DNA from 3 places in the Lysinibacillus sp. C5.1 genome. Region 3 is predicted to be linked to each of the others. Evidence: predicted binding sites of a transcription regulator. Region 3 holds the regulator's gene; each other region holds the start of a gene.

Region 1 (7,663 bases), 1.2 Mb from region 3:
TAATATAAGCAATCATCAACGAAACAAGTATGACGATCATGCTAATGAACATCGTGAGTTACTCCTTTGAATTGTACAATAATGAGTTTTGGATTGTTCCTAATCCTTGAGTTGTGACCTGTACATCGATCGTAACAGGTACAGTTGGATAAAGTGTTGACCATTCTTTATGAATCTTTTCCCACTTTTTCGGATCGCTGCGATGGAGTGCCTCGCTAAAACCTAATAAATCGAGCTTATAATTTTTCTGAATAATAGCTAAAGTTTTTTCTGTATGTGCTTTTATCTTTTCTGCTGTCTTTTTGTCGATCTGTTGAATGGTGTGGTTTTGGGTTAAATTAATGGCACAATTCACTTCACCAATATTTTGCGTAACATCAATTTTTATCGTGATGTGCGGCGTACCATTTTTGAAAGTCCCTTTAATTTTGGAGGACGAACTCGTAATTTCAGTGGATAACTCTCCACCTTTAGGGCACGCGAGAACTTCTACTGTACTTTTAATTTTGTTATTCAAGTAATTAAAATAAATACTGTCATCTTCTGATAATAACCCGACTAATTTATCCTCTTTAAACATAGCGATACCCGCATATTTTAAAATAACAGGTGTTTTAATTCTTTCTACATTGGTTTGGTCAATCCCTAATTGCAAATCTCCTTGTATCTCAACTGCTGATAAAACGGCACTTTTTTCTTTACCACTAAGGGTGTTGAGCAATTCATCTGTGCGAACAGATAAGGTTGAGCCCCATGATTTTTCCGACACCTTGATCGAATTTAATAATTTATTGGCGGGCATTTTTTCAATGGGTGTTAAGACATTCAGCACTTCTTTTGCCGCTGTTTTATGAGATACTACAAGATCAAAGTCGTTTCTAAATTCATGATCTCTTGCAATAAAATCTAGTGGTTCGTTTAAGCCTGCCTCTGCTAATTCTTCACCTATTACGACAATTTGCAAATGAGCAAAATAAGGTTTCCGAGGTGTTAACGTTGTCATTCTTCTAATGGCCTCAAACACACTTTTTCCTTTAGCATGGTAGGTAACAACGGGTGCGCGTCCACTGGATGGTTGCTTTGAAGAAATTTGACTCGGATCTACTACTTGAATGGAAACTTCAAAATCCTCATCGACCTTATCGATACCTAGTGCCACGACGATTGCTAATTCGTTTAATTCTCGCTTACTCCAGCAACCACTCAATAATAAAGTGAGGATTAAGAATAACAAAATCATCTTTCTGTTTGACATGATGGATTCCTCATTTGCACTTTAATGTTTAGTTCTTTTTTTCGTGATATTGTTGTTCTCGAACATTATTTTTTTGACTAACCAGTCGGGGTCTTGTCAATAACTTTCTGCGTGGGAACAAGACCATCGCATCTTTTTGGTCTTTTACAATTAATGGCCCGAATGGACTCATATATGGAACACCAAAAGATCTTAAACTACATAAATGAAGGATAATCATCATAATGCCGAACATCACCCCAAATAAACCAAAAATCGCAGCTAATATCATAAGAGGGAAGCGTAGGACACGAATCGTATTTGATAAGCTGTAAGAAGGAAACAGGAAACTACAAATGGCTGTTAATGCCACGATAATGACCATCACCGCGGATACTACGCCAGCTTCCACGGCAGCTTGTCCTATTACTAACGTACCGACAATGGATACGGCTGGACCAATCGTTCTTGGCATCCGTAGACCTGCCTCTCGCAATATTTCAAAGGCAACTTCCATAATTAGTGCTTCAACGACGGCGGGGAAGGGCACGCCTTCTCGCTGTGAAGCGATACTAATAAGCATTGGCGTCGGAAGCATTTCTTGATGAAAGGTCGTAATAGCCACATATAAAGAAGGCATAATTAATGCAAGCGAAATACCAAAAAAACGTAAAAGGCGGATTAGGGAACTAATAATCCAATTTTGGTAATAATCTTCTGCAGCCTGTAAAAAGGATGTAAATACGACAGGGACGGTTAACACAAGAGGTGTTCCATCCACTAATATCGCAATTCGACCTTCTAATAATTCACCGGCAATAACATCTGGCCGTTCTGTATTATAAATCATTGGAAATATGGAATATTTCGAGTCCTGAATAAAATCCTCAATATAGCCGGTTTCTAATACACCATCAATTTTAATTCGATCTAGTCGGTCAAGCACCTCTTGTACAATTTTGTCATTGGCTATGCCATTGATATACATAACAGCTACATCTGTTTGGGTTACCTCTCCTATGACCCGAGATTTTATCCAAAGATTAGGGCTTTTTATTTTGCGACGAATGAGTGCTGTGTTGGTCCGCAATGTTTCAGTAAAAGATTCGCGGGGCCCTCTAATCACAGATTCTGTTTGTGGCTCGGTGACGGCTCGATCTTTTGCGTTTTTAGTATCTGTTCCAATTGCCACGGATTGCCCTGCTAATAAAATGACGGTCTCACCATTTAAAATGGACGTAAATAATGCGGTAAAATCAAAAAGATCTTTTACATCACCTACCGCTAAACAATGTTTTTTCATATAGTCATTTATGTTGTCAATTTTATTTTCCGGTTCGTTGTCAATTTCAAGCAGTAGATTTTCAAGTATAAAATCCGTAATAACAGTTTTGTCAGAAATACCATCAATGTTGATAATGGCGATAGCTAAACAATCAAGTTTGTCGATAATAATTTCACGAATAATCACATCATTACTATGACCAAGTGCTTCTTTGATTGTAAAAATATTTTCTGAAAGCGAAGTGTGCAGTAAATTCGATAATGGCTGTTGGGAGGTATTGTTGTTTTCTGAAACGGGCATTTATATTCCTCCTCAGAGTATAGATTGACTAGTATGAGGATGGTCAATTTTGCGGAGAGCTAAACCAAAACGAGTTAACTTAAGATGGTTTAGTTTTGAAAAAAAAACAGCATTTCCTTTCAATAGCGAAAGGAAATACTGTGTTATTTTTTATAGTCATACTTTAATTCGTGAAGTTGTTCGTCTACATCAACGTGTAAGGTATAATCGTTAAAAAACCATAAATCTTTTTCGTCAATATAGTATGTGACATCGTCTACTACAGTTTGAACGCCTATCTCAATTGGTTCTTCACGTGTCATCCCTAGGGAAAAACCTTCATGAAATGGACTTGAGCCACCATATCTAGCATAAAAGCGAATTGAATCACCTTTTTCGACTTCCATTTCATTTTTAAACCATTGTAAAGCTTGCGCTGTCAGTGCGATATTCATGCGAGAACTCCTTTCATTTTTAAAGCCATTTAACTTTTGGCTCCGTGCCATTTTTAATGCGCGAAATATTTGCTCGGTGTCGATAAATGATAAAGGTAAATAAAAAGGCTACTAAAATCCCTAATGCAAAGTCGCCTGTCACAAAATAATAGATTATCGAATAAATTAATGCGACGAGTGCCGCAATCATGGATGTGAGGCTGACAATTTTCGTGAGCTTTAATGTTACGATAAAAGTGATGAATAGTAAAATGAATAAAGGCCAAGAATAGCCTAGAAGGACGCCAGCTGAAGTAGCAACCGCTTTACCGCCACGGAAATTTGCAAAGATTGGGAACATATGTCCAATGACCGCAACAAGCCCTAAAATAAGTGAGTGGATCGTGACATCAGCAAATACTGGTAGCGTCACTAGTAACACGGCTGCTGTTCCTTTTAAAACATCCATCACCGTCACCACTAAACCCGCTTTTTTTCCTAATATACGGAAAGTATTGGTAGCCCCTAAATTGCCACTACCATGCTCGCGAATATCTGTTTTGTAAAATATTTTGCCAATCCATAACCCAGAAGGTATAGAGCCGATGAGATAGGCACATAAAATAATAAGTCCGTTTAACATAGGTGGACTCCTTTCATCCAAATAATAACACTTGGTACTAATAGTTTGTAACAAGTATTTTACACTTTTTCTCTTTAATCTACAATGATATGAAGGAGATTTCATCATGAGCCTTGAATTCAATACAAAAGGAAATAGTACTTCATGATTTCAAAAGTCACAGGCTTATGATAGCTTATGTACGGTTATTCGGAACTAGTATTGTATTAATACCTAAGTGCTTTCTTAAAATATAGGTAAAATGGCAATTTTGTCAATCATACATTCCTTTGGTAGAATAGAAGTCTATCTTTAATTTCTCTTGTGAAGCTATTAAAAATCATCACTCAACAGAAAACGCCTACCGATGATGTTTTGGTAGGCTGTAATGTTAAGTAATTAGAAGGCGTTCAATGCTCGCTTTAGTGAAGATAGCGCCTCTACAGTTGTCGTGGATTTTTGTTTGGTCGTACAAGGCAGTAAGCTTAAAATAAGTGCCGTCATTCATGACAGCAGCCTGCCCTTGATTGGCCTCTAAACAAAGTTCATAGAAGCAATTACGTTGTAGCGTAATTAAAAAAATATATATCTGTCACTAGCTATTGACAGGAAATGCTATTATTATTAGGATGAGAACGTAATCAGAACATGCGTTTGTTTTTTGGAGGGGAATCTTTTGGCGAATAAACAGTCACCTAGCGTCTATAATGATGACGCAATTCAAGTATTAGAAGGATTAGAAGCGGTACGAAAGCGACCCGGCATGTATATCGGTTCCACAGATGGCAGAGGACTTCATCACCTTGTATATGAAATCGTAGATAATGCGGTGGATGAAGCACTTGCTGGCTTTGGTTCTCATATCATTGTCACAATTCATAAAGATCAAAGTTTAAGCGTTCGCGATTTTGGACGTGGAATGCCAACAGGTATGCATAAAATGGGCAAACCTACCCCTGAAATTATTTTCACAGTCTTACATGCAGGTGGTAAATTTGGACAAGGCGGCTATAAAACGAGTGGCGGCTTACACGGTGTTGGCTCATCCGTTGTTAATGCCTTATCGACATTTTTAGAAGTGACGATTCATCGCGATGGCAAAAAATATAAACAGCGTTTTGAAAACGGTGGACATCCTGTGACGACTTTAGAAGAAATCGGACAGACAAAGCAAACAGGCACACTTGTACATTTCCTGCCAGATGACACGATCTTTTCCGTCACAAAATTTAATTATGATACACTGGCAGAACGTTTACGTGAGTCTGCATTTTTATTAAAAGGATTAAAAATTGAGTTAATTGATCAACGCGAGGAAGGCAAAGGTGATGTTTTCTTTTACGAAAACGGCATTGAAGCTTTCGTTGCGTATTTGAATGAGGAAAAAGATGTTCTTCATCCTGTCAAATATGTAGAGGGTGAGCAAGACGATATCGAAGTTGAATTTGCCTTCCAATTCAACGATGGTTATTCAGAAACAATCTTATCGTTTGTAAACAACGTCCGTACACGTGATGGTGGTACGCATGAAACCGGTGCAAAAGCTGCCTTGACAAGAGTTTTCAATGAATATGCACGGAAAATAGGATTACTAAAAGATAAAGATAAAAATCTTGAAGGGACAGATATTCGCGAAGGTTTAGCAGCAATTGTTTCTGTCCGTATTCCTGAACATTTACTACAATTTGAGGGGCAAACGAAAGGAAAGCTCGGTACAAGTGAAGCGCGTTCGGTAGTCGATAGTGTTGTCTCTGAACAAGTTTTATATGTGCTAGAAGAAAATGCGGAATTGTCTGCATCGCTTGTGCGAAAAGCGATTCGTGCGCAACAAGTACGTGAAGCGGCGCGAAAAGCACGCGAAGATGCTCGTAACGGGAAGAAAAGTAAAAAAGGAAGTACGATTCTTTCAGGAAAGCTAACACCTGCACAATCTCGCAATGCTGCGAAAAACGAATTATATTTAGTCGAAGGTGATTCTGCTGGCGGTTCAGCGAAACAAGGGCGAGATCGTACGTTTCAGGCGATTTTACCGTTGCGCGGTAAAGTCATTAATACCGAAAAAGCGAAGCTCCAAGATATTATGAAAAACGAGGAGATTTCCACAATTATTCATGCTATTGGTGCAGGAGTTGGAGCGGATTTCTCAGTAGAAGATTCAGCCTACGATAAAGTTGTCATTATGACCGATGCTGATACGGATGGCGCACATATTCAGGTGCTCCTATTAACATTCTTCTATCGTTATATGCGCCCATTAATTGAGGCTGGTAAAGTATTTATTGCGTTACCACCACTTTATAAAGTATCAAAGGGTGTAGGGAAAAAAGAGGTCATTGAATATGCTTGGACCGAAAATGATTTACAAAAAGCCATTAAAAAAGTGGGGAAAGGCTATATCCTACAACGTTATAAAGGACTTGGTGAGATGAATGCTGACCAACTGTGGGATACAACGATGAACCCTGAGACACGGACGTTAATTCGTGTCACGATTGAAGATGGGGCACGTGCTGAGCGTCGCGTGACAACGTTAATGGGCGATAAGGTAGAGCCGCGCCGTAAATGGATCGAAGCAAATGTTAACTTCGGCATGGAGGATGATTCGAATATTTTAGACAATGAATTCATCCAACAAGAGGAGGACCAAGCATGAGTAGTACGGAAAAGTTTCAAGATTTACCATTAGAAGAAGTAATGGGAGACCGTTTTGGTCGTTATAGTAAGTATATTATTCAAGACCGAGCGTTGCCAGATGCGCGCGACGGTCTTAAACCTGTACAGCGACGTATTTTATTTGCGATGTATACAGAAGGCAATACGAACGATAAACCGTTCCGTAAGTCTGCCAAAACGGTCGGGAATGTAATCGGTAACTATCATCCACACGGTGATAGTTCGGTATATGAAGCGATGGTGCGAATGAGTCAAGATTGGAAAGCGCGCCATATGCTGATTGAAATGCACGGAAATAATGGTTCTGTTGATGGAGATCCACCTGCTGCGATGCGTTATACAGAAGCAAGATTGTCAGCAATTGCAGCTGAAATGTTACGTGATATCGGTAAAAAGACAGTGGAGTTTGTACCGAATTTTGATGATCAGGATATGGAGCCAACAGTATTGCCTGCTCGCTTCCCGAATTTGCTTGTCAACGGGTCGACAGGAATATCTGCTGGTTATGCCACAGATATTCCCCCACATGCACTTGATGAGGTGTTAGATGCCGTTTTAATGCGTTTAGATCAACCGAATTCGACTGTCGATGAGCTAATGACGGTGATTAAAGGCCCTGACTTCCCAACAGGAGGGATTATTCAAGGTGTCGATGGTATTAAAAAGGCATATGAAACTGGACGCGGTAAAATTATTGTTCGAGCTCAAGCAGCCATTGAACCATTAAAAGGTGGGAAAGAGCAAATCGTTATTACAGAGTTACCTTATGATGTGAATAAGGCAAATCTTGTAAAGAAAATTGATGAACAACGCGTCGATAAACGCCTGGAAGGCATTGCAGAAATTCGAGATGAATCAGACCGTACTGGTTTACGCGTCGTGATTGAGTTAAAAAAAGACGTGCCAGCACAGGGCATTTTAAATTACTTATTTAAAACTACTGATTTGCAAGTAGCCTATAACTTTAATATGATTGCGATCCATAATCGTCGTCCAACGATGATGACATTGCCACTGCTACTTGATGCGTACATAGCCCATCAAAAAGAAGTGGTGACAAACCGCTCCATTTATGATTTACAAAAGGCAAAAGACCGTTCTCATATTGTTGATGGCTTGATTAAAGCACTGTCGAT
Region 2 (7,663 bases), 160 kb from region 3:
ATATGATGTCCGAATCCGATTCATTTGGAGGATTTAATTTTTAATTTGATATTAAAGTAGGTGTTATTAGTGGCGGAATTAGGGACTCGACTGAAAGAGGCGAGACTGTCTAAAGGCTACAGCTTAGACGATTTACAAGAAATAACAAAAATTCAAAAACGTTATTTAGTAGGTATTGAAGAAGGCAATTATTCAATTATGCCAGGTTCGTTTTATGTACGAGCTTTTATTAAACAATATGCAGAGGCTGTTGGGTTAAATCCAGAGGAAATTTTAGAGACATTTAAAAGCGAATTGCCAGGGACACCGAACGACCAAGTTAGCCAATCATTGACTCAAACTTCAACTAGAAGAAAGGTTTCAAAAACCTCTTCGAATAAAATGATGGAGGCTATGCCGAAAGTCATTGTCGCTTTATTTATTATTGTTATTATCGTGGCAATTTGGGTTCTATTTCAAAATAGAAGCAACTCAGGAACGGGTGAAAGTAATGATACACCACCAGTAATGGAGTACGATAAAAAACCAAAACCAATAGATAATGAAAAAGATAAAGAGGAAGAAGATAAAAAAGCTCAAGCTAATACAGAAAAAGAGCAGACAGAAGATGTAACACCAGATGATAGTAAAACCGAAGAGGTTAAGCAAACGATTTCAGCAGGTACAATCGAAGCAGATGGCGCTACAACATCTTACACTTTAACGGGTACTGATACATTTAAAATACGAATTGAAGTATCAGGACCTACATTTATTGGTATTCGTAACCAACAGCAGCAAGAATTACTGACTGATACGCGTGTGTATAAAGCGGGGGAAATTGTAGAGTTTGATGCAACAGCACAAAGCTATGCACGTATTCGTTTAGGTAATTCTACGCAAGCTAAGGTCTATATTAATGACGAGCTTTTAACGTATGCACAGCAAATCGTAACGCAAAATATTGTCGTCAATTTCAATAAAGAACAGTAGTCATCCTATGATGACTACTTTCTTTCATCATGAAAGGTGTTAGTAAAATGAACATTCCAAATAAAATTACCATTTCACGTATCTTACTTATTCCGTTTTTTGTCATTGTTATGATGTTTGATTTCGGCTGGGGAACAATGACCTTATTTAGTGCAGAGATGCCAGTCCATCATTTTGTGGGAGCTCTTATTTTTATTATTGCATCGACTACGGATTGGGTAGATGGTTACTATGCGAGAAAGTATAATCTTGTAACAACGTTTGGTAAATTTTTAGACCCATTAGCAGATAAGTTACTTGTTTCTGCAGCGTTTATTCTAATGGTAGAGCTTGGTATGGCACCAGCTTGGATTATTATTGTTATTATTAGCCGCGAATTTGCTGTAACTGGCTTACGTTTAATTCTTGCAGGCGGTGGAGAAGTAGTAGCAGCCAATCAGCTTGGCAAGATCAAAACATGGGCACAAATTGTTGCGATTGCAGCAGCCCTTTTACACAATACAATATTTGTGTATTTCGGTATCCCGTTTGATAAAATAATGCTATATATTGCATTATTCTTTACACTATGGTCTGGATGGGATTATTTCTATCTAAATCGACGTGTGTTACTTGAGTCTAAATAAGAAAGGTCTTGTGGATTATGAATGCTGAAATCCTTGCAGTTGGCTCAGAGTTATTACTTGGACAGATTACAAATACAAATGCAAAATTTATTTCAAATCAGCTATCTGAGTTAGGAATTAATGTGTTTTATCATACCGTTGTTGGTGACAATTCAAAACGGTTAGAAGAAGCAATTAGCATTGCGGAATCGCGCGCTAATCTCATTATTTTTTCAGGAGGCTTAGGTCCAACAAAGGATGATTTGACGAAGGAGACGATTGCTCGCCATCTTGGAGTAGACCTTGTATTCGATCAAGTTGCATTGACATATATTGAGGAGTTTTTTGCTAAACGAGGCCGTTCAATGACGGACAATAATCGCAAGCAGGCGCTAATATTAGCAGGTAGTGAGGTGCTTGCTAATCATCATGGTATGGCACCAGGAATGATTTTAACAAAAGATAATTGCACTTATATTTTACTTCCTGGCCCTCCAAAGGAATTAGAGCCGATGTTCCAATTTGAAGCGAAGCCAAAGCTTGGTAAAATGCTTAATGATGGCGGAGTAATTGTGTCTCACGTAATGCGTTTTTATGGTATTGGGGAAGCAGAGTTAGAAGTATATGTACAGGATATTTTAGATACACAAACCAATCCAACGGTTGCCCCGCTAGCAGCTGATGGAGAGGTCACTTTACGCGTAACAGCGAAGGCCCAATCAGAGGACGACGCGCACCAGTTGATTGCTGCAAAAGTGGCAGAAATTCGTGCTATTGTTGGCGACTATCAATATGGCATAAATGATGACTCACTCGCCTCAAAAACGGTGGAAATGTTGCAGGACAATAATTTAACGATTGCTGCGGCAGAAAGTTTAACAGCTGGTTTATTTCAATCAGAGCTGGCTGAAATACCAGGTGTAGGCAATGTGCTCATTGGAGGACTGGTGACCTATACCGAAGATGCGAAAGTAAAGCAGCTTGGCATTTCTCAACAATTACTAGATACGCATGGTATTGTGAGCAGTGAATGTGCTGCGGCAATGGCTAGTGCAGTACGTCAAAAATTTGGTACAAGTATCGGTATCGGACTAACAGGTGCGGCTGGTCCTACAGCACATGACCATCAGCCGGTAGGAACGGTATGGATTGGTATTGCCATAGATGACGAAGAGCCAATTACGTATTTACTTCACTTATCGGGTATGCGCAATACAAACCGATTGCGTGCCGTGAAGTTTACTTGTCACTATTTAATGCAGCAATTGGAAGCACGAGGTTACAAGAAACGTATTTAGCTTGCTTCACAAGTCTATCACTTCTAAAAGTGTAAGATGCATGTACAGGTTATGAAGCTATTACACTAAAAATAGCATTGATTATGATAGTTCAAAATGGGAATTTGGGTAGGAAAAACTTATCCAAATTTTTATTTTGCACAAAAATCGAATAAATGTTCGCTTTTTTCTTGCGTGTTCTCTCAAAAACAAGTATAGTAGAGATAGATAAAAACAGTGAACAGTTTCAAAGGAGGAAAAACAATGAGTGATCGTAAAGCAGCCTTAGAACAGGCGTTAAAACAAATTGAAAAGAATTTCGGTAAAGGCTCTATCATGAAGCTAGGCGAAAAAACAGATTTAGAAATTGCTACATCTTCAAGTGGTTCGCTAGCGCTTGATGCAGCATTAGGTGTTGGTGGCTATCCACGTGGACGTATTATTGAAGTATATGGTCCAGAATCATCAGGTAAAACGACCGTTGCGCTTCATGCGATTGCGGAAGTACAAGCTAAGGGCGGACAAGCAGCATTTATCGATGCTGAACATGCATTAGATCCAATTTACGCTCAAAAATTAGGCGTAAATATTGATGAACTATTACTATCTCAACCAGATACAGGTGAGCAAGCGCTTGAAATTGCAGAAGCATTAGTGCGTAGTGGGGCGATTGATATTATCGTTATTGACTCTGTTGCAGCACTTGTACCAAAAGCTGAAATCGAAGGCGATATGGGTGATTCGCACGTTGGTTTACAAGCTCGTTTAATGTCTCAAGCATTACGTAAGCTTTCAGGTGCGATTAATAAGTCTAAAACAATCGCTATTTTCATTAACCAAATTCGTGAAAAAATTGGTGTTATGTTCGGAAATCCAGAAACAACTCCTGGTGGTCGTGCGCTAAAATTCTATAGCTCAGTTCGTTTAGAAGTACGTCGTGCTGAAGCAATCAAACAAGGTAATGACATTATGGGTAACCGTACGAAAATTAAAATTGTCAAAAATAAAGTAGCGCCACCATTCCGTACAGCTGAAGTTGATATTATGTATGGTGAAGGGATTTCTAAAGAAGGCGAAACGGTGGATTTAGGTGTAGAATTAGACATCGTTCAAAAAAGTGGATCTTGGTATGCATATGGTGATGAGCGTCTAGGCCAAGGACGTGAAAACGCAAAACAATATTTAAAAGAAAACCCTGCTATTTTAGAAGAAATTGCAAATAAAATTCGTTCTTCTTATGGCATAGCTGCATCATCTTATACCATTGCTGCACATGATGATGAGGAAATGGATGAAGAGTTAATGCTTCTTCTTGAAGATGACAAATAATAATACATCGTTCTCACTCTAATGGGGTGAGGACGATTTTTTTGTTTTCATTGTAGTTTCATAGGCATGAATTGCGCTTGACCGTCTGCTAAAGTATAGCCAGTAAGAAAGAAGTCTTCGTTTTGTCAAAGAAAGTGAAAATAATTGTATTAAGATGTACGTAATTGTGGTAATAATTGTATTGACACCTTTGTCCCAAATAAATTCATTTTTAAGGAGCATAGGTATTTTATCTAGCACAAAAGATACAGTAAATTTATAGTCCTTATGGATATGACTTACTTTTTTTCTTTCAGATAGGCGAACAGATGCCCGTCTATCCTTGACAGAGCTTGGGGCTAGCTATACAATTAAATATGTATAATTTCTGAATTATGACTTTAAAATAGGCAGTACAATTTTTGTATGCGCCGACTGAAACTGTATTACCCAAATAGCAAGAGGAGGTGTTCATATGGATGGAATTACTATCATCTCCGCTTTGCTTGGACTCATCGTTGGTGCCGCTGTTAGCTATATCTACATGAAAAAAGTGAATGACTCAAAAATCACTGGTGCTAAACATGTCGCTGAAACAATCGTTGAAGAAGGAAAACGAGAAGCGGAGGCATTAAAGAAAGAAGCACTACTTGAAGCCAAAGATGAAACTCACAAATTTCGCACTGAAGCCGAAAATGACATTCGTGACCGTCGTTTAGAACTTCAAAAACAAGAGAACCGTTTATTGCAAAGAGAAGAGAATCTTGATCGCAAGGATGATGCTCTAAATAAGAGAGAAGCCGGCTTAGAGCGTAAAGAACAAGCTCTAGCTGAAAGACAACAGCATATTGAACAGATGGAAAGCAAAGTGGACGAGCTCGTTGCAGCGCAAAAAACAGAGCTAGAGCGCATTTCTGCATTAACAAGAGATGAAGCTAAGACTATTATCTTAAGTGAAGTAGAAAAAGAGCTAGCAACTGATATTGCAGTGATGACGAAGGAATCTGAAACGCGTGTGAAAGAGGAATCTGATAAAAAGGCGCGTGAAATTTTATCATTGGCACTACAACGCTTTGCTGCAGATCACGTAGCAGAAACAACTGTTTCTGTTGTGAACTTGCCAAATGATGAAATGAAGGGCCGTATTATTGGTAGAGAGGGTCGAAATATCCGTACACTCGAAACGTTAACAGGTATCGATTTAATTATCGATGATACGCCAGAAGCTGTTATTTTATCTGGTTTTGATCCAATTCGTCGTGAAACGGCTCGACTTGCACTTGAAAAGCTGGTACAGGATGGTCGTATTCACCCTGCTCGAATCGAAGAAATGGTTGAAAAATCTCGTCGCGAGGTAGATGAACAAATTCGTGAAACAGGGGAACAAACGACATTTGAAATCGGCATCCACAATCTACACCCTGACCTAATGAAGATTTTGGGCCGCATGAAATATCGTACAAGCTACGGGCAAAACGTCCTAAAACATTCGGTGGAGGTAGCATATTTAGCAGGCTTACTAGCTGCTGAACTTGGTGAAGACGTAGCGTTAGCTCGTCGTGCTGGCTTATTGCATGATATAGGGAAAGCAATCGACCACGAAGTTGAAGGAAGCCATGTTGAAATCGGCGTGGAGTTAGCAACGAAATATAAAGAACATCCTGTTGTTATTAACAGTATCGCTTCTCACCATGGTGATACAGAAGCAACATCTGTCATTGCAGTATTAGTAGCTGCAGCTGATGCATTATCAGCAGCGCGTCCTGGTGCTCGAAGTGAGACACTGGAAAACTATATTCGCAGACTAGAAAAATTAGAAGAGATTTCTGAAAGTTACGATGGTGTTGAAAAATCATATGCCATCCAAGCAGGACGTGAAATCCGTATTATTGTTCAACCAGAAAAAATTGACGATTTAGCTTCTCATCGACTTGCGCGTGATATTCGTAAGCGCATTGAAGAAGAACTAGATTATCCAGGACATATTAAAGTAACTGTTATCCGCGAAACACGTGCAGTGGAGTACGCGAAATAATAAAATATAAGACTCCTCTTGGCTACAAGCAAGAGGGGTCTTTTTACATGAGTCATCAAGCAGTGCCTTTTTGAAAAGAGCTAACATTTAGCTCAAGTAAAAAATGCACAACAACATCTTGTATTGTTCAGTGTTCCCACAGAGGGGGACACTTTTTTTGTGTCCAATTTTATATAAGAAACACTTCGTATTAGCTCTTTTTCAAGATGAATAAAAGAAGGCAATCAATAATATAATAGGCCATAAAACTTTTTGTGAAAAATGCCAGAAGAACTGACAAAAATATAGAATCGCCAGTATATGTAATGTCAAGGAGTGAGGGTCGTTGCAAGAAACTATCACCTTGCAAGATGTAGTGAAAATAGTACGAAAGCAATTGCTGTATATTATGAGCTTTGCACTTTTTTTAGCATTAGTCACGGCGTTCTTTAGTTTTTTTATCATAAAGCCTACTTATGAAGCACAAACGCAGCTGTTAGTAAATCAAAAAAATATCGACCAACAATCACGTTTAGGTGTACAACAGGTGGAAACGGATTTGCGTTTAATTAATACGTATAATGTCATTATTCAAAGCCCTGCTATTTTATCGAAAGTGATTAGCCGACTTCATTTAGATAGTACACCAGAAAAATTAAAAGAACAGATTACTGTATCGAGTGCGAGTAATTCTCAAGTTGTGAATATTGCCGTTCAAGACAAGCAAGCTGATATGGCAGTTAATATTGCCAATACAGTAGCTGGGGTATTTCAAGAGGAGATTCAAGTGTTAATGACGATAGATAATATTAATATTTTGTCAGTAGCGACATTAGATGACGAGCCTGAGCCAGTGGCGCCAAACAAAAATTTATATATTGTGGTTGCTGCGATGCTAGGGTTCATCGTAAGCGCTGGCTTTGCTGTATTACTAGAATGCTTGGATACAACCGTTAAGACAGAGCAAGATATCGAAGAAATCATTGGCTTGCCGATTATGGGTATCATTAGCAAAATAAACGATGCAACCTATAAAAATATATGATTAAATCCCATAACAGAAGGAGGGAGTAACAATGTTTCAACATAAAAGAGCAAATAAAAAAAAACTAGCCAAAATGGGCAGGAAGCTTGTGACAGTTGCAAATAGTAATTCCTTTGTCTCAGAGCAATTTCGTACCATCCGAACAAACATTACCTTTGCAATGCCCGACCAAGAAATCAAAACCATTTTAGTGACATCTGCCACACCGGGCGAAGGGAAGTCCACAAATGTGGCTAATTTAGGCGTTGTCTTTGCACAAGAAGGAAAAAAGATATTAATTGTTGATGCAGATTTACGTAAGCCAACTATGCATTATACATTTCGCTTAGCCAATATAAGGGGACTATCAAATTTACTGACTAGACAATATGAAATGGCAGAAGTGTTAAACAGTACAGAGATTACGAATCTTTTTGTTATGACAAGCGGACCAATTCCTCCT
Region 3 (7,663 bases):
ATTGTCTTATTTACAATGTTGCAATTTGTTATTCTTCAACATAAACAAAAAATTGCGCTTTATGTCGCTACTTTTTTCTCAATTTTGGCAATTAGTATTGTCGCCTTTATGAATAATGATAATCAAGGAATGTTTGCCTTAGGTTTGTTCATGACACTCGCTATTTTCTACACGAGTTGGTGTCGCTTGTATAATGTTGAATCGAAGTGGAAGCATATTTATGTTGGACTGCAATTTAGTTTAGGGGTCTTTAGCTTACTAATGATGAACTTGATAAGTAGTCCACTTGATTATAAAGAGCTCCTACTGTTCGGTTTATGTATGTTATTTATAGTTATAGCGGGTTATGGCTATAAGCAAAAATGGCAGGAGGCATTTGATAGTGCCGTAACACTCGCATTTATTACACTTTGTAATACGCTGTTGATTATGAATATACCAGAAAAAGTAGATGATTTACTTCTTCCATTCATACTATTTGCAGGCGTTATGATGAGCTTGCGACTTCGAGCAAGTGTGATGAAAGTTGTCAGTTCAATAGGGTTTTTCGTGGCAATGATTGTTAGCTTTGTTATACACGAGCCAACCCCATTTTTTAGTATAGAACATCTCGCTTTATTGATGCCAGGGGTATATCTCTTCGTTATTTATATGTATGCATTACGTCGTAAAGAAACATTAAATGCCTTTGAGAAATGGATGAAAGATTTATATGTGCTTGATATAATAGCAGTTATTACAGCTAGTTACTTTATCGCCTATATAGGCAAGCTGGATAGTGTTTATATTGTAAGTGCTAGTAATACCCCACATCTAATGAGTATTAGCATTGTATTGTTGTTTGTAGTGTCACTGTTTCTACCAGTAACATTTAAAGGGCGGGCATTAACGCCAGTGCTGACTGTGTTATTCTTGTTATTTACATTTATGTTAAACGTTATTCCTTCTAATATACAGGGGATTGAATGGCTCAATATTATGACACGGTTAACCTTCATTGCTACGATTAAGGCTATCATCCTGGATTTGCTCATGAAGGGACGTATTTATCGAATCTATCAAGACTATATGCCGAAATTTTTAGATGCCATTGTTAGTATAGGTGTAGTAAGTGCGATGCTAGCAGTATGTGGTCTTGTGTCACAACTTGCTTATAACGACTTACTAGATTGGAAGCTTAGCATTGCACTAACAACAATTACGCTCTTTCTCACGGCAAGCCTATCACTTTGGCTTGGCGCAGTGCGGCACTTACGAATGCTTCGACTTTCCGGCTTTATCATATTAGCCATCGCCTTTATAAAGCTGATATTCTTCGACTTATCCGCACTCGATTTATTAATACGCGCAATACTTTTCATCTCAATTGGTGGCATCGGCATGCTACTGTCGGGCAGATTGTTGAGGAAATAAAAATAAAGACTGTTTACTAGTGTGACTAGTAAATGGTCTTTTATTTTACGGTAAATTTGTTTTGGCGTAAAAAAGCCACTCAAATACGTGCTCTTTGAAAGTATTATTGTCAATAAAGTGGTGACAGGAACACGCATAGCGGCTGTAGAATTTTATAATTATCATTCACCAATAGTGAAATCAAACTAGAAACATTAGCAGAATGTAGAGTCTACTATTACCACGACCGTCGAGGTCACAACCTTATTATAAAGGACAACAAGTATAAGCACTATGTTAGTTTAGGGGGTAAGAAAAATGGAAATGGCTTATACAATACTTGTATTCGTATTTGGACTTGTATTTGGTTCGTTTTTTAATGTGGTAGGTTTACGTGTGCCGATGAAGGAGTCGCTAATCCAACCACCATCGCACTGTACGACCTGTCAGAGGCAATTGACGGCAATAGATTTAATACCTGTATTGTCCTATATATTTTTAGGAGGCAAATGTCGTAGCTGCGGGCAAAAAATTGCATGGATTTATCCATTCATCGAGCTGCTGACCGGGATATTATTTGCCTTTTCATATTGGCAATATGGATTTAGTGAACAATTTATCGTGGCATTATTATTGATTTCATTATTGGTGATTGTGGTTGTATCGGATATTACCTATATGCTTATACCAGATAAAGTGCTATTGTGCTTTTTGCCATTATTGGTGATTGGGCGTATGCTAGCGCCTTTGACGCCTTGGTGGGATAGTATTGTAGGTGCTGTCGTTGGCTTTGGCGTAGTATATAGTATCGCAGTTGTGTCGCGTGGTGGAATTGGTGGTGGCGACATAAAATTATTCTTTTTACTCGGCCTTGTATTAGGTACAATCCACACACTATTGACATTATTTATAGCAGCCGTTATTGGAATGGTTGCTGGAATGATTGTGCTGCAAGTGCGCCAGCAAGGTAGAAAAACAGCGATTCCATTTGGCCCTGCCATCGCACTAGCAGCGGTCATAGTGTATTTCTATGGAAATGTCATAATACAGTGGTATGTAGGATTATGGTAAGGAGGGAGATAGATGAAACCAATTATAGGTATAACGGCGTTTGCGGAAGATGATTTATCATCGAGATTAAATGTAGCCTATAGCGAAAGCATTATTGAGGCTGGAGGGATCCCATTTATTATTCCGCTGGGGGTAGAGGAAGATGCGGCACAAATTCTATCGTTAACGGATGGTTTACTTTTATCGGGTGGGCACGATGTTCATCCATTTGAATTTGGTGCTGAACCTTTACCAAGGCTAGGAAAGATACACCCGGAGAGAGACAAGGTGGAACTGGCCTTACTTAATGCAGCCTTTACAAGGAAAATGCCGATATTCGGTATTTGCCGTGGTATTCAAATGCTCAATGTTGCATTAGGTGGAACATTATACCAAGATGTTGATAGTGAATATCATAGTAGTAAACTGTTAAAACATGCACAACAAGCAGCTCGTGGCGTCGCAACGCATTATGTTCACATAACACCTCATACATTGTTAAAAACAATTATTGAAGAAGAAAAAATTGCTGTTAATTCCTTTCATCATCAAGCAGTAAATGTTTTAGCAGAGAAGCTAGTCGTTGCAGCAAAATCTAGTGATGGTCTAGTCGAAGCGGTGGTCCATGAAGAGTTTCCGTTTTGTCTAGCAGTTCAGTGGCACCCAGAAGAACAGGCAATTGTAGGAGATATTGCTGCACAAAAACTTTTTTCAGCTTTCGTTAAAGCGAGCATGCTATATAAAAGAGAAGCATAGGGATGACAGCTAAGAAACCAAACGAAAATTTAATAGTTTAGCCTTTAAATACAGTCTTTCACATAGAAAAGGCTGTATTTTTATTGTCATAATTGGAGGTATAGTTTAAGAGAAATTCTAACTATGCAAATTGATAATTACTTCAAGGCAAAAGGCAGTTACGCAGAGTTTCTTCAGGTAATTACAGTGAAACAAAGGATTAATAATAAATGTTATAATTGTATTTATATGTTAAATAAAGGGGTGGTTGTAATGGAATATAAATTATTAGTGGAAGAGGATTTAAGTAAATGTACCGAAACATTTATTGAAGTATTTAATGATGCGCCTTGGAATGATAAATGGACATTTTCGCAAGCTAAAAAATATTTATTAGATTTTTATCAGACACCTGGATTCTTAGGCGTTTTAGCAATAGAAAATGACGAGATTTTAGGCTGTATTTTAGGAGTCAATAGAGTTTGGTGGAGCGGAGATGAATTCTTTATTAATGAAATGTACGTAAAACAACAACAGCAGAATAAGGGAATTGGAAGAGCGCTGTTAAATCATTTAATTAAAGAACTCGATAATAACAAAATAGATAACATTGTACTGCTGACAGATAGAGGGATACCTGCCGAAGAATTTTATAAAAAAAATGGTTTTGAAGAAATAGAAAGAATCATCTTTCTACATAAGAACATTAAACAATCGTTATCACGTTGATGAACTTAATGATATATGCCATCAAACGCTCCTAAATGTAAGTTTGAGCACACATGCAAAAGCCACGAATGTTATCCCATCAACATTTCGTGGCTTTCCTAATCGAACATTATTTTTTCGCGAAATTAGTATAAGAATGCATTAATGTACACGGCGATATAAGCCGACAACTTGTCCTAAAATCGAAACTTGGTCTACAATAATCGGTTCCATTGTAGCGTTCTCTGGCTGTAAGCGGAAATGATTTTTTTCTTTAAAGAAGCGTTTGACAGTTGCTTCATCTTCTTCGGTCATGGCTACGACGATATCACCGTTATCGGCTGTTGCCTTTTGCTTGACGATGACTAAGTCCCCGTCAAAAATTCCTGCCTCAATCATCGATTCACCCATGATTTCTAGCATAAATAACTGATCTTCGCTTGTCCCGTAAATATCCGGTAAAGGGAAATATTCGTCGATATTTTCAATCGCTGTAATTGGAGATCCAGCAGTAACCTTCCCTACAAGTGGTACATGGATAACACTTTGCTTTTGAATCGAATCCTCAGGCTCTAAAATTTCAATTGCACGCGGTTTAGTAGGATCTCGTCGAATAAAGCCTTTTTGCTCTAAACGAGCTAAATGTCCATGAACTGTTGAGCTTGATGCAAGTCCAACTGCTTCACCAATCTCACGTACAGATGGTGGATAGCCCTTTGCGCGTACTTCTTCTTTGATAAACGCTAGTATGTCTTCTTGTCTTTTCGAAACTTTTTTCATGATTGCTCACCTCTTTTTTTCATATCATTCTTCTTACTAGATAGTATAGCAGAATGCGAACACTTATGCAAACATAGGTTCGAAAAGTGTTTGACAAAAACGTTTGTTCGCTTTATTATAAGAACATTCATTCCGAACAAACATTCTAAAAAGGGGATATGATGCATGAATTGGTTTAAAAAAAATACACATATTTCAATTTTATTGGGCGCAATTTTCTTATTTGCAGGCTATCTTTTTATAACTGATCCTGGAGACATTACCTACACTGAAATTCATATAGAGCATGGCGATAGCTTATGGTCGTTAGCCGAACAATACCGTGGTAAAATGGGTACGGATGACTGGATTAACCTTGTGAAAGCCGAGAACGAATTACATAGCGTTAATATTGTTGCAGGGAAATCACTCGTTATACCCGTAGTGGGTGACAATAAGATGCCCACCAATTCTATTGAAATTGCGAGAAGTGGAAAATGATGAATAAAAAACGAACGGCTGTACTGTACTGCCGGGTTAGTACGGAAAAAGAGACCCAAAGTTCTTCATTAGAACGACAACAAGAAGAATTGCTGCGTTATGCCAAGGAACAAAACTATGAAGTGATACAGGTTTTTCAGGACAAACATAGTGGTTATGATGTGGAACGCGAAGGTTTACTGGAGATGCTCGATTTTATTAAAGAAAAAGAAATTCAAGCATTATTTGTGCAAGATGAAACACGTTTAGGGCGTGGGAATGCGCGAATGGCTGTACTCCATTTATTGCAAAAAACAGATACAGATGTTTTTTCGATGCGAGATGCGGGGCCTGTCCAATTAAATGAGATGGACACGATGTTGCTTGAAATATTAGCGATTGTAGAGGAGTATCAGCGTAAAATTCATAATGCGAAAATTCGCCGCGGTATGCGTCGGGCAGTAGAAAATGGCTATCGTCCAGAAAATAACTTGTCCAATCGTGGCAATCCAAATGGTCAGGAGCGCAAGGAAGTACCGGTAGAAGAAATTGTGAAGTTGCGAAATCGGGGCTTTACTTTTGAAGAAATAGCCATGACACTTAGAGGTCTTGGCTTCGAAGTTAGTAAGGCAACCGTACATAGGCGCTATCAAGAACATCAAGAAAGATTAGCAGGCAAATAATTTGCACTGCTAGTCTTTTTTTATTCTACTAACAGTCTTGAAGTGTAGTAGAGAGCTCAACTTTGCCATTCTTCCTGCAAAATAGCGTAATAGTACTCATCCCACCAATCGTCACCATGTGGTATACATTTTTTGAAAAATCCTTCACGACGCATGCCGATTTTTTCCATAACGCGATAAGAAGCGATATTTTCGGGCTGACATGTGGCGATGATTCGATGAAGCTTCATTTTCGTGAAGCCGTAATCTAATAGTGCTTGTGCTGCCTCCGACGCATAGCCTTTACGATAATACGCAGGATTTAACACCCATCCAATTTCATATGTATGTTCGCCAAAGTAAGGATGGAATACGAGATGACCGATAACCTGTGACTGCTCCTGTAAAACAATGGCGAAATGCTTTGCTTCATCACGATTATCTGATATAAATTTTTGCACTTGTTGTGCAGTTAAAACGCCTTCTGGCATATAGTGCATCACGGTTTGATCGGACATATAGTTAACAACAGCCTGCCAATCTTGTATTTCAAATTTTCGGATATGTAATCGCTGTGTTGTAATGTTCACCTTATTTCCCCCAATATGTGTTCTTTATTAATAGTTATACACTACTAACATTTGGAAGTCATGTAAATTGTGGCTAAGCTGTGTGATTAAGGGTTGGTATAACTGCATTTTAAGGGAAAGCATGCTATACTTTGCATACTGAAGTCATCAAGGTATTGAAAGGTGTGTAACGATGTTATCCAAAGAAAAAATTAATCGAATCAATGAATTAGCAGCAAAAGCTAAAGCGGGCAGTTTAACGGAAGAAGAAGCGAAAGAGCGTACATCCCTTCGCAAAGAATATTTAGATACATTTAGAGCAACGATGCGCAATACAATTGAAAATGTTAAAGTTGTCGATCAAGAAGGTAATGACGTAACGCCTGAGAAGGTAAAACAAGCGAAAAAAAATAAATTTCTAAATTAATATGACACATTTCATGCAGGATGTAAGCAAACACATTTCGCGTGGACATTTCACTATAGATTTCTAGCAAAATCCTTGCCCTCACTGAAGAAGGTTTCTTTTTTTATTTGTTAAACCTTCCTCCAAAATAGGCAGTAATTTTGTCGTTATTTCTATCATTGCTATGTCTAAGTTACAGAATGATGATAAAGTATGTCATAAATCTCAAATAGTATAACAAAAGCATTGTTTTCTAGGACAATGTTGACTAAACTGTAGTAGAACAATATATAGGACGAGAAAGGATGTCACAACATAATGACTCAACATGCGGACCAACTAGCGATTAATGCTATCCGAACATTGTCAATTGATGCAATTGAAAAAGCAAATTCAGGTCACCCAGGCTTACCAATGGGGGCAGCGCCAATGGCTTATACGCTTTGGACAAAACAACTTCGCCATAATCCGGCAAATCCAAAATGGTATAACCGCGATCGTTTCGTACTTTCAGCAGGTCATGGCTCTATGCTTTTATATAGCCTACTTCACCTTGGCGGTTACGGCCTACCAATGGAAGAAATTCAAAACTTCCGTCAATGGGATTCATTAACTCCAGGACATCCAGAATACGGCCATACGGTTGGGGTAGAGGCAACAACAGGTCCACTTGGACAAGGGATTGCGATGACAGTTGGTATGGCAATGGCAGAGCGTCATTTAGCAGCGACTTATAATAAACCAGGACATGAAATTGTCGATCACTATACATTTGCGCTTTGTGGCGACGGCGACTTAATGGAAGGTGTTGCGGCTGAAGCGATTTCATTAGCTGGACATTTAAAACTTGAAAAATTAATCGTGTTATACGATTCAAATGATATTTCATTAGATGGTGATTT

The links. The regulator LexA, encoded in region 3, represses DNA repair genes until DNA is damaged. The targets are predictions, from matches to a motif close to CGAACATATGTTCG.
Region 1: parE (DNA topoisomerase IV subunit B) is a predicted target of LexA. The motif match lies at 4,498-4,511, and genes of this name have one in related genera.
Region 2: recA (recombinase RecA) is a predicted target of LexA. The motif match lies at 3,024-3,037, and genes of this name have one in related genera.

The regions. Positions count from the first base shown of each region.
Region 1 is NZ_CP066226.1:2,479,094-2,486,756, reverse strand. It holds gene I5435_RS11985 (hypothetical protein) at 1-52, opposite strand, end outside; gene I5435_RS11980 (Ger(x)C family spore germination protein) at 59-1,255, opposite strand; gene I5435_RS11975 (spore germination protein) at 1,284-2,819, opposite strand; gene I5435_RS11970 (HesB/YadR/YfhF family protein) at 2,963-3,253, opposite strand; gene plsY (glycerol-3-phosphate 1-O-acyltransferase PlsY) at 3,273-3,875, opposite strand; gene parE (DNA topoisomerase IV subunit B) at 4,531-6,507, shown strand; gene parC (DNA topoisomerase IV subunit A) at 6,504-7,663, shown strand, end outside.
Region 2 is NZ_CP066226.1:1,136,060-1,143,722, forward strand. It holds gene I5435_RS05205 (DUF3388 domain-containing protein) at 1-44, shown strand, start outside; gene I5435_RS05210 (helix-turn-helix domain-containing protein) at 61-972, shown strand; gene pgsA (CDP-diacylglycerol--glycerol-3-phosphate 3-phosphatidyltransferase) at 1,020-1,598, shown strand; gene I5435_RS05220 (competence/damage-inducible protein A) at 1,616-2,875, shown strand; gene recA (recombinase RecA) at 3,119-4,183, shown strand; gene rny (ribonuclease Y) at 4,638-6,197, shown strand; gene I5435_RS05235 (YveK family protein) at 6,523-7,221, shown strand; gene I5435_RS05240 (CpsD/CapB family tyrosine-protein kinase) at 7,253-7,663, shown strand, end outside.
Region 3 is NZ_CP066226.1:1,297,199-1,304,861, forward strand. It holds gene I5435_RS05895 (DUF2339 domain-containing protein) at 1-1,413, shown strand, start outside; gene I5435_RS05900 (prepilin peptidase) at 1,711-2,463, shown strand; gene I5435_RS05905 (gamma-glutamyl-gamma-aminobutyrate hydrolase family protein) at 2,476-3,198, shown strand; gene I5435_RS05910 (GNAT family N-acetyltransferase) at 3,451-3,906, shown strand; gene lexA (transcriptional repressor LexA) at 4,048-4,665, opposite strand; gene yneA (cell division suppressor protein YneA) at 4,831-5,145, shown strand; gene I5435_RS05925 (YneB family resolvase-like protein) at 5,145-5,807, shown strand; gene I5435_RS05930 (GNAT family N-acetyltransferase) at 5,864-6,376, opposite strand; gene I5435_RS05935 (DUF896 domain-containing protein) at 6,549-6,782, shown strand; gene tkt (transketolase) at 7,080-7,663, shown strand, end outside.